DNA from 2 places in the Bacillus stercoris genome. Region 2 is predicted to be linked to the other one. Evidence: a T-box and tRNA genes for the amino acid it is inferred to sense, from the RefSeq annotation. Region 2 holds a T-box; the other holds one or more tRNA genes.
The links. The T-box of region 2 lies ahead of valS (valine--tRNA ligase). A T-box ahead of a tRNA ligase gene usually reads a tRNA of that ligase, here a tRNA-Val.
Positions count from the first base shown of each region.

Region 1: it has a tRNA-Val gene. The T-box ahead of valS (valine--tRNA ligase) is inferred to sense a tRNA for this amino acid. The anticodon was not compared.

Region 1 covers NZ_CP121861.1:1,221,439-1,229,432, reverse strand. Annotated here, with positions in the region: gene glgA (glycogen synthase GlgA) at 1-191, opposite strand, end outside; gene glgD (glucose-1-phosphate adenylyltransferase subunit GlgD) at 188-1,219, opposite strand; gene QA442_RS06410 (glucose-1-phosphate adenylyltransferase) at 1,243-2,385, opposite strand; gene glgB (1,4-alpha-glucan branching enzyme) at 2,382-4,265, opposite strand; tRNA gene QA442_RS06400 (tRNA-Glu) at 4,496-4,567, opposite strand; tRNA gene QA442_RS06395 (tRNA-Ser) at 4,598-4,688, opposite strand; tRNA gene QA442_RS06390 (tRNA-Asn) at 4,692-4,766, opposite strand; tRNA gene QA442_RS06385 (tRNA-Ile) at 4,779-4,855, opposite strand; tRNA gene QA442_RS06380 (tRNA-Gly) at 4,871-4,944, opposite strand; tRNA gene QA442_RS06375 (tRNA-His) at 4,955-5,030, opposite strand; tRNA gene QA442_RS06370 (tRNA-Phe) at 5,051-5,126, opposite strand; tRNA gene QA442_RS06365 (tRNA-Asp) at 5,139-5,215, opposite strand; tRNA gene QA442_RS06360 (tRNA-Met) at 5,227-5,303, opposite strand; tRNA gene QA442_RS06355 (tRNA-Ser) at 5,321-5,413, opposite strand; tRNA gene QA442_RS06350 (tRNA-Ile) at 5,420-5,496, opposite strand; tRNA gene QA442_RS06345 (tRNA-Met) at 5,499-5,575, opposite strand; tRNA gene QA442_RS06340 (tRNA-Ala) at 5,597-5,669, opposite strand; tRNA gene QA442_RS06335 (tRNA-Pro) at 5,675-5,751, opposite strand; tRNA gene QA442_RS06330 (tRNA-Arg) at 5,767-5,843, opposite strand; tRNA gene QA442_RS06325 (tRNA-Leu) at 5,853-5,938, opposite strand; tRNA gene QA442_RS06320 (tRNA-Gly) at 5,953-6,027, opposite strand; tRNA gene QA442_RS06315 (tRNA-Leu) at 6,033-6,119, opposite strand; tRNA gene QA442_RS06310 (tRNA-Lys) at 6,130-6,205, opposite strand; tRNA gene QA442_RS06305 (tRNA-Thr) at 6,243-6,318, opposite strand; tRNA gene QA442_RS06300 (tRNA-Val) at 6,350-6,425, opposite strand; rRNA gene rrf (5S ribosomal RNA) at 6,448-6,563, opposite strand; rRNA gene QA442_RS06290 (23S ribosomal RNA) at 6,698-7,994, opposite strand, start outside.
Region 2 covers NZ_CP121861.1:1,512,994-1,520,987, forward strand. Annotated here, with positions in the region: gene hemB (porphobilinogen synthase) at 1-614, shown strand, start outside; gene hemL (glutamate-1-semialdehyde 2,1-aminomutase) at 644-1,936, shown strand; gene QA442_RS07815 (LysM peptidoglycan-binding domain-containing protein) at 2,067-3,770, shown strand; gene cotN (spore coat protein CotN) at 3,803-4,828, shown strand; gene QA442_RS07825 (hypothetical protein) at 4,847-5,038, opposite strand; T-box leader at 5,204-5,426, shown strand; gene valS (valine--tRNA ligase) at 5,486-7,994, shown strand, end outside.

The sequences.
Region 1 (7,994 bases), 290 kb from region 2:
GCTACCGTACACTCAGCCTGTTTTTTCATACGCTTTTTCCACGGTTCAGGTATTTGGCTGTACTTCGGCAGCATCACAGCTACTTCATTGCCTAATCGTGCAAGTGCCTTTGGCAGAGCACCTGCTACATCGGCAAGACCTCCTGATTTCACAAATGGGGTGCATTCTGACACAGCAAATAATATCTTCAAGAATTCATCAGCTCTCCTTGCACCAAACCTTTTCTTAATACAAGCGGCTGGTCAGCTGTTCCAGCAGCTTCCGTCGCCTTGCCGATTTTAACGTCCTTATCCGAAATGACCTGCTCAAGAAGACAATCCTCACCAATCTGCGTTTTTTGCATAATAATGCAGTTTTTCAGCTTCGTACCCTTTCCGACATGGACCGCCCTGAACAAAATGCAGTTTTCAACCTCTCCTTCAAGCACACAGCCGTTTGCCACCAAAGAATTTTTGACAGTGCTGTGTTTTCCGTATTTCGTCGGCGGTTCATCCTTCACTTTTGTGTAGATCGGCTGCTGCGGCAAAAACACCTGCTGCCAAAAACGAGGCTGAATGAGTTCCATACTGTGGGTATAATATTTTTCCACCGAATCAATAACAGCGGCATAACCTGAATATTCATAAGGGCAAATGGTCAAGGCGGACGATTCTTTTTCAACAGCCTCCTGAATGGTTTTATAGCCTTTTTCGCTATGTCCGTAGATCAGCTCCTTTAAAAGTGTTGTAGACATGATATAGATTTGCAGCGACTGGCCGTCCTGAAATACCTCGGTGACATCGCAGCCAACCTCCTGATGGCGTTTCAGCACATATTGAAATTGAATGTTGCATACGGTATGGCTGTTGGAGATAACCGCATATTGCTGCGTGCTTCTGTGGAAGTAATCTAGATGGTCCGAAAACTGGCGAAAGGAACCGAATTCATCGTATTCGTGATGAAGATGGGGAGACGGGAAAAAAAAGAGACCGTCCTTTTTCCGATGCAAATCCCATTCCTTACCTGCCCCAAGGTGATCCATGAGCGAACGGTAACGATACTTCGGAAAAATGGCAACACTCCTAATATCCGCATTCACCATGTTGGAAAGCATAAAATCAATCAGACGGTATCTGCCGGCAAAAGGAATCGCCCCAAGCGACCGCTGTGCTGTTAAATCCTGAAGAGAATGCTTATATGTGGTTTCATCTATAACACCTAACATTTGATTATTGAACACTGATTCTGCCCCCTGTTCAGTAATTAAATCAATTCTTTTTCTACAAATTCCTCTGAAACGAGCAGCACCTCTTCAATGTCTTTTTCGGAGCGAATCACTGCACCATCCGGGAGCACCATCCCCTTAGGAACGATGGCATTTTCAATCACTACATGCTCCCCAATCGTCACATCCGGCATGATGACGGATGATTTGACAGTCGCATGCTTACCGACAGTCACACCTTGAAAAAGAACGGAGTGAGACACATTTCCATACACAACACAACCTTCGTTCACAAGCGAATCTTGAACATGTGCATCAGATGAAATAAATTGCGGGGGCTGATTTGGATTGACGGAGTAAATTTTCCATTTGCGTTCAAACAGCTTCAGCTCCGAGTCCTCTTTTAATAAATCCATATTGGCTTCCCACAAGCTCTGCACTGTTCCGACATCCTTCCAATATCCTTTGAACGGATAAGCGGAAAGCTTCTTTTTCTCCTTCAAAAGCAGAGGAATAATGTCCTTGCCGAAGTCGTGGCTAGAATAAGGGTTCTGATCGTCCATCTCAAGATACTGTTTCAAAAGCGGCCAATTGAAGATATAAATTCCCATTGAGGCAAGATTGCTCTTAGGGAACTTGGGCTTTTCATCAAATTGTGTGATCGTCCCATCTGGATTGGCCTTCATAATCCCGAACCGGCTTGCTTCCTCCCAGCCCACTTCGATGACAGAGATGGTCACATCTGCTTTCTTTTCAATGTGAAAGTCCAGCATTTTGCCGTAGTCCATTTTGTATATGTGATCCCCTGATAAAATCAGTACATACTCAGGATCATACTGATTCAAATAATTGAGATTTTCATAAATGGCGCTTGCCGTCCCTTTATACCATTTGACTTCTGATGACTCGGCATAAGGAGGTAAAACCGTCACTCCGCCATTATATCTATCAAGATCCCATGCACTGCCAATTCCAATATAGGAATTCAGCTCAAGCGGCTGATATTGTGTTAAAATCCCGACTGTGTCTATGCCTGAATTGGAACAGTTGCTTAGGGTGAAATCAATAATCCTGTATTTTCCCCCGAAAGATACAGCCGGTTTGGCCATATTTTTTGTCAATCCGCTGAGACGGCTGCCCTTCCCGCCGGCAAGGAGCATGGCTACACATTGTTTTTTCATCTTTTTATCTCTCCTCTTTTTTTAACCGCCCGTAAAATCGAGATGCCGTAAGGGGGGATGGTCATCGTGATATAACATGGTTTATGATGAAGAGCACCCTTTTTGGCCGCTAACGGCTTTTTATTGATTTGTCCTGAGCCTCCATATGTTTCACTGTCACTGTTCAGCACTTCGATGTATTGGGTCAAAAAAGGAACTCCAACATCATATTGATGATAGACCGCGGGTGTAAAATTACAAATGATGACAAGCGCCTCACCGTGCTTTTTGCCATAGCGAATAAAAGAAAAGATTGATTGTTCGTCATTATGGACATCAATCCATTCAAACGATTGTGCACGATGGTCATGTTCATAAAGGATTTTGCTTTTTTGATAAAAGCGGAGAAGATCTTGCGTAAAAACGCTGGCTTTCTGATGCATGGGGAAGGAGTCCAAAAACCAATCAAGCTGTTCTGTATCTTTCCATTCATCAAATTGGGCAAACTCTGATCCCATAAAGATCAATTTCTTTCCGGGATGCACTGTCATATAGCCCAGCAAAAGCCGATACTGGGCAAATTTCTGCCAGTAGTCGCCAGGCATTTTATTAAGAAGTGATTTTTTTCCGTATACGACTTCATCATGAGAAAACGGCAACACAAAATGTTCACTAAACGCATACAGTAATGAAAAAGAGATAAGCTGATGACAATGCCGCCTTTCTTCAGGCGGCGTCTCCATGTATTTCAGTACGTCATTCATCCATCCCATATTCCATTTATAATGAAAACCAAGCCCCCCTTCCTCAACGGCACCTGTCACTTGAGGCCATTCTGTAGAATCTTCCGCGATCATCATCACCTGTGGATATGCCTCTCTCATGGTTTGATTGAGTTTTTTTAAAAATTCAACAGCATATGGATTCGTGTGGCGTTCATCCTGATTTGGCCAATACAAGATATTAGCCACTGCATCAACCCTAAATCCATCTATATGATAGAATTCCGCCCAGTACAACGCATTCGAAATTAAAAAACTATGAACTTCTGGTTTTCCCAGGTCAAAATTTGCCGTGCCCCATAGCCAGTTCTCCCGATCTCGTTCTTCTTTGTATTCATAAAGCGGTTCTCCATCAAACATATAAAGGCCATGTGCATCTTTACAAAAATGTCCAGGAACCCAATCTAAAATGACTCCGATATTTTGTTGATGACATTCATCAACAAACCTCATCAGATCGTGCGGTGTGCCAAACCTGCTTGTCGGGCTGTAATACCCCGTTCCTTGGTAGCCCCAGGAACGATCATATGGATGCTCATACACCGGAAGCAGTTCAATATGGGTAAACCCATGCTCTTTGATATACGGAATAAGTGTCTGACTTAACTCTTTATAGGAGTAATGCCTGCCATCAGAATGCTTCTTCCAAGACCCGAGATGCAGTTCATAAATGAAAACAGGTTTCTCATACAGCGTCTTAGTCTTCTGTTTCTTTTGCCATCTTTGATCTTGCCAGCTGTACCCTTCCAAATCGTAAGTAAGTGACGCTGTGTTTGGTCTGACTTCTGAATAAATGGCGTATGGATCTGCCTTCAGCCTAATCTCACCGCAATTCGTCACGATTTCATATTTATATCGTTCCTTTTCTCCTAAACCCGGAATAAATAACGTCCAAATGCCATTATCATTCACTCTGTGCATCACATGCTGTTCTCCCGACCAGCTGTTAAAATCCCCAACCACTCGTACTTCCGACGCATGGGGCGCCCACACACAGAATTCATATCCGCTTGTGCCATTCAGCTCACGAAAATGCGAGCCAAACAGCTGATAGCTTTTAAACAGACTGCCTTCGTGAAAAAGATAAACATCATGTGCTGTAGGGCTGGCAGCGGCCATGTAATCATCCTTTCTGACATCATAGTTTTCATTTATAGTATTTATTCGAAGAAATAAAAAAAAGCCCTTTCCTGAAAGCGCTTATACTTATAGACAATTAACTTCATTTTCTGAAGAAAAACGAAATATATGGAGATTTTTGTTGCGTGTTTTAAAATAGAACGAAGCTTATGACATATCCATGATTGATAAAAATAAAAAAGCCTTGCAGGATATGCAAGGCTTTTGGATGACCCGTACGGGATTCGAACCCGTGTTACCGCCGTGAAAGGGCGGTGTCTTAACCGCTTGACCAACGGGCCGACAATTATAAATTTATATTTGTAATCATATGGCGGAGAAGGAGGGATTTGAACCCTCGCGCCGCTTACACGACCTACACCCTTAGCAGGGGCGCCTCTTCAGCCACTTGAGTACTTCTCCATATGGCTCCACAGGCAGGATTCGAACCTGCGACCGATCGGTTAACAGCCGATAGCTCTACCACTGAGCTACTGTGGAATATAAAAGTCATGGTGGGCCTGAATGGACTCGAACCATCGACCTCACGCTTATCAGGCGTGCGCTCTAACCAGCTGAGCTACAGGCCCATGACGATATAGAAATGGAGCGGGTGATGGGAATCGAACCCACGACATCAGCTTGGAAGGCTGAGGTTTTACCACTAAACTACACCCGCAATTTTTATTTGGGGCGATTGATGGGAATCGAACCCACGAATGCCAGAGCCACAATCTGGTGCGTTAACCACTTCGCCACAACCGCCAAAATATATATTGATAAAATGGTGGCTCGGGACGGAATCGAACCGCCGACACACGGATTTTCAGTCCGTTGCTCTACCAACTGAGCTACCGAGCCTAAGTATTTAAATGGCGGTCCGGACGGGACTCGAACCCGCGACCTCCTGCGTGACAGGCAGGCATTCTAACCAACTGAACTACCGGACCATTTTAAAATTTGGTTGCGGGGGCAGGATTTGAACCTGCGACCTTCGGGTTATGAGCCCGACGAGCTACCGAACTGCTCCACCCCGCGATGATTGGAAATATGTATGGCGGAGGAAGAGGGATTCGAACCCCCGCGGGCTTTGACACCCCTGTCGGTTTTCAAGACCGATCCCTTCAGCCAGACTTGGGTATTCCTCCGTATAGTGGTGGACCTTGTAGGACTCGAACCTACGACCGGACGGTTATGAGCCGTCTGCTCTAACCAACTGAGCTAAAGGTCCATTGGTAGCGGCGGAGGGGATCGAACCCCCGACCTCACGGGTATGAACCGTACGCTCTAGCCAGCTGAGCTACACCGCCAAATATTTTTTAGAAACCAAGTGGAGCCTAGCGGGATCGAACCGCTGACCTCCTGCGTGCAAAGCAGGCGCTCTCCCAGCTGAGCTAAGGCCCCAGGAATGGTCGGGAAGACAGGATTCGAACCTGCGACCCCATGGTCCCAAACCATGTGCTCTACCAAGCTGAGCTACTTCCCGATTTCATATAGATCATGGCGCGCCCGAGAGGAGTCGAACCCCTAACCTTTTGATCCGTAGTCAAACGCTCTATCCAATTGAGCTACGGGCGCAAAACTTAATGCCGAGGGCCGGACTTGAACCGGCACGGTAGTCACCTACCGCAGGATTTTAAGTCCTGTGTGTCTGCCAATTCCACCACCCCGGCGTGGATGGTATAGTTGGAGCGGAAGACGGGATTCGAACCCGCGACCCCCACCTTGGCAAGGTGGTGTTCTACCACTGAACTACTTCCGCAGAAATGGTGCGGATGAAGGGACTTGAACCCCCACGTCTGTAAAGACACTAGAGCCTGATTCTAGCGCGTCTGCCAATTCCGCCACATCCGCAACATGTAAATGGTGAGCCATGAAGGACTCGAACCTTCGACCCTCTGATTAAAAGTCAGATGCTCTACCAACTGAGCTAATGGCTCTTCTTACAAGAGACTTAAGTATTATATCATATAAAAGTGGTGCCGGCAAGAGGACTTGAACCCCCAACCTACTGATTACAAGTCAGTTGCTCTACCAATTGAGCTACACCGGCATATATGTAAACCGATATGTATAATAAAGAATGGTGGAGGATGACGGGCTCGAACCGCCGACCCTCTGCTTGTAAGGCAGATGCTCTCCCAGCTGAGCTAATCCTCCATAATTGCACTAACGTGCAATTGCTTGGCGGCGTCCTACTCTCACAGGGGGAAACCCCCGACTACCATCGGCGCTGAAGAGCTTAACTTCCGTGTTCGGTATGGGAACGGGTGTGACCTCTTCGCTATCGCCACCAAACAAATGCCTTCAGGATGAAGGTACTGGGCGTTTCTCACAGGATGTGAGAGCCCTTAGCGGAGTTTCCTTACCTTGTCCGCCTTTAGAGAGGTGTTCTCTCAAAACTAGATAACAGGTATGACATCATTCAAAATGTGGTTAAGTCCTCGATCGATTAGTATCTGTCAGCTCCATGTGTCGCCGCACTTCCACCTCAGACCTATCAACCTGATCATCTTTCAGGGATCTTACTTCCTTGCGGAATGGGAAATCTCATCTTGAGGGGGGCTTCATGCTTAGATGCTTTCAGCACTTATCCCGTCCGCACATAGCTACCCAGCGATGCCCTTGGCAGAACAACTGGTACACCAGCGGTGCGTCCATCCCGGTCCTCTCGTACTAAGGACAGCTCCTCTCAAATTTCCTGCGCCCGCGACGGATAGGGACCGAACTGTCTCACGACGTTCTGAACCCAGCTCGCGTACCGCTTTAATGGGCGAACAGCCCAACCCTTGGGACCGACTACAGCCCCAGGATGCGATGAGCCGACATCGAGGTGCCAAACCTCCCCGTCGATGTGGACTCTTGGGGGAGATAAGCCTGTTATCCCCGGGGTAGCTTTTATCCGTTGAGCGATGGCCCTTCCATGCGGAACCACCGGATCACTAAGCCCGACTTTCGTCCCTGCTCGACTTGTAGGTCTCGCAGTCAAGCTCCCTTGTGCCTTTACACTCTGCGAATGATTTCCAACCATTCTGAGGGAACCTTTGGGCGCCTCCGTTACCTTTTAGGAGGCGACCGCCCCAGTCAAACTGCCCACCTGACACTGTCTCCCCGCCCGATAAGGGCGGCGGGTTAGAAGGTCAATACAGCCAGGGTAGTATCCCACCGATGCCTCCACCGAAGCTGGCGCTCCGGTTTCCAAGGCTCCTACCTATCCTGTACAAGCTGTACCAACATTCAATATCAGGCTGCAGTAAAGCTCCACGGGGTCTTTCCGTCCTGTCGCGGGTAACCTGCATCTTCACAGGTACTATAATTTCACCGAGTCTCTCGTTGAGACAGTGCCCAGATCGTTGCGCCTTTCGTGCGGGTCGGAACTTACCCGACAAGGAATTTCGCTACCTTAGGACCGTTATAGTTACGGCCGCCGTTTACTGGGGCTTCAATTCGCACCTTCGCTTACGCTAAGCGCTCCTCTTAACCTTCCAGCACCGGGCAGGCGTCAGCCCCTATACTTCGCCTTACGGCTTCGCAGAGACCTGTGTTTTTGCTAAACAGTCGCCTGGGCCTATTCACTGCGGCTCTCTCGGGCTTGCACCCTAACAGAGCACCCCTTCTCCCGAAGTTACGGGGTCATTTTGCCGAGTTCCTTAACGAGAGTTCTCTCGATCACCTTAGGATTCTCTCCTCGCCTACCTGTGTCGGTTTGCGGTACGGGCACCTCTCACC
Region 2 (7,994 bases):
TATGCGAATATACAGACCACGGTCATTGCGGACTTGTCAAAGACGGGGTCATCCTCAATGATGAATCGCTTGAGCTTTTAGCGCAGACAGCTGTCAGCCAAGCGAAGGCAGGTGCGGATATCATTGCGCCATCAAACATGATGGACGGATTTGTTACAGTGATCAGAGAAGCGCTCGATAAAGAAGGATTCGTCAATATTCCAATCATGTCTTACGCTGTAAAATATTCAAGTGAGTTTTACGGTCCGTTCCGTGACGCAGCAAACAGCACACCGCAATTTGGTGACCGCAAAACATATCAGATGGATCCTGCCAACCGTATGGAGGCACTCCGCGAAGCACAATCAGATGTCGAGGAAGGCGCGGACTTTTTGATTGTCAAACCTTCGCTTTCATATATGGATATCATGCGTGACGTGAAAAATGAGTCTACTTTGCCGCTCGTCGCTTATAATGTAAGCGGAGAGTATTCAATGGTGAAGGCTGCAGCGCAGAACGGCTGGATCAAGGAAAAAGAAATTGTGTTGGAAATTTTGACAAGCATGAAGCGCGCGGGTGCGGACCTGATTATTACGTATCATGCGAAAGACGCAGCGAAATGGCTTGCGGAGTAATTTTATTCAGTTGACAGGAGTTGAGGCAGATGAGAAGCTATGAAAAATCAAAATCGGCTTTTAAAGAAGCGCAAAAACTCATGCCGGGTGGTGTGAACAGTCCCGTTCGCGCATTTAAATCAGTAGACATGGACCCGATTTTTATGGAGCGCGGAAAAGGCTCGAAAATCTTTGATATTGACGGGAATGAATATATTGACTACGTCTTGTCATGGGGGCCTTTAATTTTAGGACATACGAATGACCGCGTTGTTGAAAGCCTTAAAAAAGTGGCTGAATACGGGACAAGCTTCGGTGCTCCGACAGAAGTGGAAAATGAACTGGCAAAGCTCGTTATTGATCGTGTGCCATCTGTAGAAATTGTACGTATGGTCAGCTCCGGAACGGAGGCTACAATGAGCGCCCTCCGTTTGGCAAGGGGCTATACGGGCCGCAACAAGATTCTAAAATTTGAGGGCTGCTACCACGGACACGGCGATTCCCTCTTGATTAAAGCAGGTTCAGGTGTAGCCACTCTCGGTCTGCCTGACAGCCCTGGTGTGCCTGAAGGCATTGCAAAAAATACCATCACCGTTCCGTACAATGATTTAGAAAGTGTAAAGCTTGCTTTCCAGCAATTCGGTGAAGACATTGCGGGAGTCATCGTAGAGCCGGTTGCCGGAAATATGGGCGTTGTTCCGCCGCAAGAAGGCTTCCTGCAGGGTCTGCGTGATATCACTGAGCAATATGGCTCCCTGCTGATTTTTGATGAAGTGATGACAGGCTTCCGGGTCGACTATAACTGCGCTCAAGGCTACTTCGGCGTAACGCCTGACCTGACTTGTTTAGGAAAAGTAATCGGGGGCGGACTTCCTGTCGGCGCTTATGGCGGAAAGGCAGAAATCATGGAGCAGATCGCTCCGAGCGGTCCGATCTATCAAGCGGGTACATTGTCAGGCAACCCGCTTGCGATGACGGCTGGATTAGAGACATTGAAGCAGCTGACACCTGAATCCTACAAGAATTTCATCAAAAAAGGCGACAGGCTGGAAGAAGGAATTTCAAAAGCCGCCGAGGCACATGGCATTCCGCATACCTTTAACCGTGCAGGTTCCATGATTGGTTTCTTCTTTACAAACGAACCTGTCATCAATTATGAAACAGCGAAATCATCAGATTTGAAGCTGTTTGCAAGCTATTATAAAGGGATGGCAAATGAAGGGGTTTTCCTTCCGCCATCACAATTCGAAGGACTGTTTCTCTCAACGGCCCATACTGATGAAGATATTGAAAACACAATCCATGCAGCTGAGAACGTATTTGCTGAGATCAGCCGCAGATAAGAGTGAAAACCGGCATCAAGGACTCCTTGTGCCGGTTTTTTCGTGCGCTCCCACTCATATTTTCTCCAGTTCATACATACACCTTTAGTGACATCTAATTTTAAGGATTAGATGAAAGGAGGATATGAACTTGCCGCAAAATCATCGATTGCAATTTTCTGTAGAAGAATCGATCTGTTTCCAAAAAGGACAGGAAGTTTCTGAACTGCTTTCAATTTCATTAGATCCTGATATCAGGGTTCAGGAAGTAAATGATTATGTATCAATCAGAGGATCGCTTGAACTTACAGGTGAGTACAACATAGATCAAAACAAACATACCGAAGAGATGTATACAGATAAGCGGTTTGTTGAGCAAGTCAGAAAGAGAGAGGATGGAAGTGCGGAACTGGCTCACTGTTTTCCTGTGGATATTACCATTCCAAAAAATAAAGTGAGCCATTTACAGGATGTCTTTGTTTTTATTGACGCATTTGACTATCAATTAACGGATTCGCGCATTTTAACAATTCAAGCTGATTTAGCGATCGAAGGTCTTTTGGATGATACGCAAGACAAAGAACCGGAGATACCTTTATATGAAGCTCCTGAGGCGTTCAGGGAGGAAGAGCTTTCAGAGCCGCCGGCACATAATGTAGAAGAACCAGGTGCATCATCGGCAGAGAAAGCAGTTCTTCAGGATGAACCGCCAGAACTTTTTGTCTCAAAAGCAGGGCTCCGTGAAGAACTGGAGACAGAAAAAGCAGAATCTGAGCCGCCTGAATCGGTTGCTTCAGAACCAGAGGCCAGAGAAGATGGAAAAGAGGAAGACGAGGCTGAAGAGCCTGCAGTGATGGAAGCAGAGGTTCGTACAGAATCGGAAAAAGCAGAATCGGAGCCAGAACCTGCTGCTTCAGAAATAGAGATTCAAGAGATCGTTAAAGCAAAAAAAGAAACGGCAGAGCCGGCAGCTGCAGCAGATGTTCGTGAAAAAGCAGACTCTCCAGCGGAGGATGAGCTTCGTGAACACGCTGGCGCAGAAGAATCGCCTGCATTGGAAGCTGAACTTCATTCAGAGACTGTGGTCAAAGAGGAAAAAGCAGAAACATCTATTCATGAATACGCATTGCGTCAAGAGGCTCAAAATGAAGAAGAGCCTCAATCGGATCAGGCTGGTACGGCGCTTTGTCAAGAAGAGCCGGAACCGGATGGAGCTTTGGAGAATGTATCAGAGGCCGCTCTCTCCATAGAAGAAAACAGAGAGAAAAAAACAGCTTCAGCAGTATATGCGGAGAGTGACAAAGCCGATTTGCATTTCCATTTCAATCAAAAAACAGGCTCAGAGGAGGCTCAAGAAGAATCGCCTGAACCGGCCTATCGTACCTTCCTGCCCGAACAAGAAGAGGAGGATTCTTTTTATTCAGCGCCTAAGCTGCTGGAGGAGGAAGAACAAGAGGAAGAAAGCTTCGAAATTGAAGTGAGAAAAACACCACCGGCTGAAGAGCCTATGGAAGAAACACCTTTTCAATCCTTCCAGCTGCCTGAATCCTCTGAGACTGAAAGGAAGGAAACGAATGCTGTTCCTAGGGTTTCTCCTGCTGCTGAAACGAAGGAACCTCAAACAAAGGAAAGTGATAATTCTCTTTATCTAACGAAACTTTTTACAAGAGAAGAGGATGAGTTTTCGAGAATGAAAATCTGCATTGTGCAGCAGGAAGATACGATCGAACGTTTATGCGAACGGTATGAAATTACATCCCAGCAGCTGATCAGGATGAATTCTTTAGCCTTGGATGATGAATTAAAAGCAGGACAGATTCTCTATATTCCTCAATATAAAAATAGCCATGCATAAACCGTAAGCGATCGGAAAATGTGGTGAATGAAATGGAAGATACCCAATCGGTTCTTCAGGAATACGGACTGACTGCTCAATTTATTGAGCCTGTCAGTCCTCTTGTTTGGAAAGTGTATACAGACTACGGCGTATTCGCCCTGAAAAAGTTGAAAGAGGGTCGCGGCAGGCAATTTACAGATCATATGGTGGCGATTGAGGAAAAAGGTTTTCGTTCTTTTGTTCCCGTATACAGAACAAATAGCGGTGAGTTTTTCTCAGCAGGCAGGCAATACGGAGATACCTACTATTTAATGCCTTGGCTCCAATTTGACCAAGAAGAAGAACGTGATCAGAAACATGCTTATTTATTTAGAGAGACATCCCGCCTTCACGAAAGAACCATGCAGGAACTAAAGGTTAGGCGTGATGAGATTGAACGGTATTACGATCAAACGAAAAAAAAGTGGGAACATGACAAGATCTTCTATGAACAGTTTGTGGATAGAGCAGAGAAGGAGTGGTACCTTTCTCCTTTTGAACTTCAGGCCATCACCTATTTTTCAGAAACCATTTCCGCGGTGAACTTTGCGCTGGAGCGGCTGGAGGACTGGTATGAGTCGGCAAAAGAAAAGGATGTTTCAAGGGTTGTAATGAACCACGGCAGCCTGTCTATACACCATTTTCTATATAATGATACCGGGACGGGATATTTTACAAACTTCGAAAGAGCTTCTGTCGGCCCGCCGCAAAACGACCTGCTCGGCTTTTTTACAAAAATGTTCAGAGGCTTTCCGAAAGCTTGTCCGGAATGCGTCGAATGGTTTTATGGATACACGAAATCATTTCCTTTACGTGAAGCGGAAGTCAGTCTATTTCTCAGCTATATGGCTTATCCGCAAGCCATGTACAAGGTGCTGAACGGTTATCAAGCCGGGAAAAGACAGCATGAAAAAGAGGAATGTACACAATTATTAAAGGCGTATTGGCAAATGAAAAATATAGAGCCGTTTGTAATGAAAATTCATCAGATTGAACAAGAGAAAAAATTTCAGGCTGAAAACGAGTCCACGTCTTAATGGCGCGGACTTGTTTGTTTATATCCATTCTAAATGAAGGGCGCAAGCTAAAAAGATTAGGATTGCGAGCAGCAAAACATCAAAGGTTGTCGGAAAGAAAATGGTTCTGATTCCTTGAAAAATCGTAATGGGAATAATCACTTGTGCGGATACAAGCCGAATTTGCCTGACCCATGGCGGCAGCGAATAAGAGCTGAAACGTTTCTTCACAGTGCATCCTCCTCTACGCATTTACAAGCATCATATGTAAACTTGGGCAATAGGTGCCTGCCTATCTGTATAGAAAGCGGTGTTTTTGGAAAAGATGATTGACGAATCAAAAACACTTTTACTATAATAAAGAACATAAATAATGTATACAATGAGCTGATAAATACACCTGCTTAGAACGGGAAGAGTACAAAAAAGGCGCATGCAGAGAGAGAAGCCGTTTGCTGAAAGGCTTCTTATGCTGTCTGATTGGAAGGTCGCCCGGGAGCATAATTTCTTGAAGGAAGAGTAGAGAAATTCGGGAAACACCCGTTATCCGTTATAAGTGCATGAACTGATAGAGTTCATGAAAAAAGGTGGTACCGCGAAAGAGTTTTTCGTCCTTTTACAGGGATGAAGAGCTCTTTTTTCGTTCTCAGCCATTTTTAAACATGCTGGAGGGTTATGATGGAAACGAATGAACAAACAATGCCGACGAAATATGATCCGGCAGCGGTCGAAAAAGACCGATATGATTTTTGGCTAAAAGGAAAATTTTTTGAAGCGGGCAGTGACCAGGCAAAAGAGCCATACTCTGTTGTCATCCCGCCGCCAAACGTAACTGGAAGACTACACCTTGGCCACGCATGGGATACAACGCTGCAAGACATTGTAACAAGAATGAAGCGCATGCAAGGCTATGATGTGCTGTGGCTGCCTGGCATGGACCACGCCGGCATCGCGACACAGGCTAAAGTGGAGGCGAAACTTCGTGAAGAAGGCAAATCCCGCTACGATTTAGGCCGTGAAAAATTCCTCGAAGAAACGTGGAAGTGGAAGGAAGAGTATGCTGACTTTATTCGCAGCCAGTGGGCGAAATTAGGTCTTGGCCTTGATTATTCCCGGGAACGTTTTACGCTGGATGAGGGCTTAAGCAAAGCGGTACGGGAAGTATTCGTTAAGCTTTATGAAAAAGGCCTGATCTACAGAGGCGAATATATTATTAACTGGGACCCAGCGACAAAGACAGCCCTATCCGACATTGAGGTGATTTACAAGGATGTTCAAGGCGCGTTCTATCATATGAGCTATCCACTTGCTGATGGGACAGGTTCAATTGAAATTGCGACGACACGTCCTGAAACGATGCTCGGTGATACAGCAGTTGCTGTTCACCCTGAAGACGAGCGCTATAAACACCTTATCGGAAAAACGGTGATACTGCCGATTGTAAATCGTGAAATTCCGATTGTCGGTGATGACTATGTTGATATGGAATTTGGTTCAGGTGCGGTGAAAATTACGCCTGCTCATGATCCGAACGACTTCGAGCTTGGCAACCGCCACAATTTAGAACGCATTCTTGTCATGAATGAAGACGGCACGATGAATGAAAATGCATTGCACTATCAAGGTATGGATCGTTTTGAATGCCGCAAAAAGCTCGTGAAAGATTTACAGGAAGCGGGAGTTCTCTTTAAAATCGAGGATCATATGCATTCTGTCGGCCATAGTGAACGAAGCGGGGCTGTTGTGGAGCCTTATCTTTCTACACAATGGTTCGTGCGCATGCAGCCGCTTGCTGATGCAGCGATTGAGCTGCAAAAGAAAGAAGAAAAAGTCAATTTTGTGCCTGACCGTTTTGAAAAAACGTATTTACACTGGATGGAAAACATTCGCGATTGGTGTATCTCCCGTCAGTTGTGGTGGGGCCATCGTATTCCTGCCTGGTATCATAAAGAAACAGGAGAGCTATATGTCGGGCTTGAGGCGCCGGAGGATAGGGAAAATTGGGAACAGGATACAGACGTGCTGGATACATGGTTCAGTTCTGCGCTATGGCCTTTCTCCACAATGGGCTGGCCTGATGTAACAGCTGAAGACTTTAAACGCTACTATCCGACAGACGTTCTCGTGACAGGGTATGACATCATTTTCTTCTGGGTGTCACGCATGATTTTCCAAGGCATTGAATTTACAAACGAGCGCCCGTTCAAGGATGTTTTAATTCATGGTTTAATCCGTGACGAGCAAGGCCGGAAAATGAGTAAATCTCTTGGCAACGGTGTCGATCCGATGGATGTCATTGACAAGTACGGAGCTGATTCTCTGCGTTATTTCCTTGCGACTGGAAGCTCTCCTGGCCAGGATCTGCGCTTCAGCTATGAAAAAGTGGAATCGACATGGAATTTTGCCAATAAAATTTGGAACGCCTCTCGTTTTGCATTAATGAACATGGATGGCATGACGTACGATGAGCTTGATCTGTCAGGCGAAAAATCAGTCGCTGACAAGTGGATTTTAACGCGATTAAATGAAACGATCGAGCACGTGACCCAGCTTGCTGACCGATATGAATTTGGTGAAGTCGGACGCCATTTATATAACTTTATTTGGGATGATTTCTGTGACTGGTATATTGAAATGGCAAAGCTTCCGCTCTATGGAGAAGACGAAGCGGCTAAGAAAACTACCCGCTCCATCCTTGCTTACGTGCTTGATCAAACGATGCGTCTGCTCCATCCGTTTATGCCATTCTTAACAGAGGAAATTTGGCAGCACCTTCCTCACCAAGGGGAATCGATTACAGTAAGTCAATGGCCTGTTGTCGTGCCGGAGCATACCGATACTGAAGCGGCAGCTGACATGAAGCTTCTTGTTGAGCTGATCCGTTCTGTGCGTAATATTCGCAGTGAAGTCAATACGCCAATGAGCAAGCAGGTTGAACTGTATATTAAAACAGGCACAGAAGAAATAGCAGCCCGCCTCGAAGCGAACCGTTCATATGTTGAACGCTTTACGAATCCGAGCGTTCTTAAAATCGGCACGGATATCGAGGCTGTTGATAAAGCGATGACGGCCGTTGTCTCAGGAGCAGAGGTTATTCTTCCGCTTGAAGGCTTAATTAATATTGATGAAGAAATTGCCCGTCTGCAAAAAGAATTCGATAAGCTGACGAAAGAAGTCGAGCGCGTCC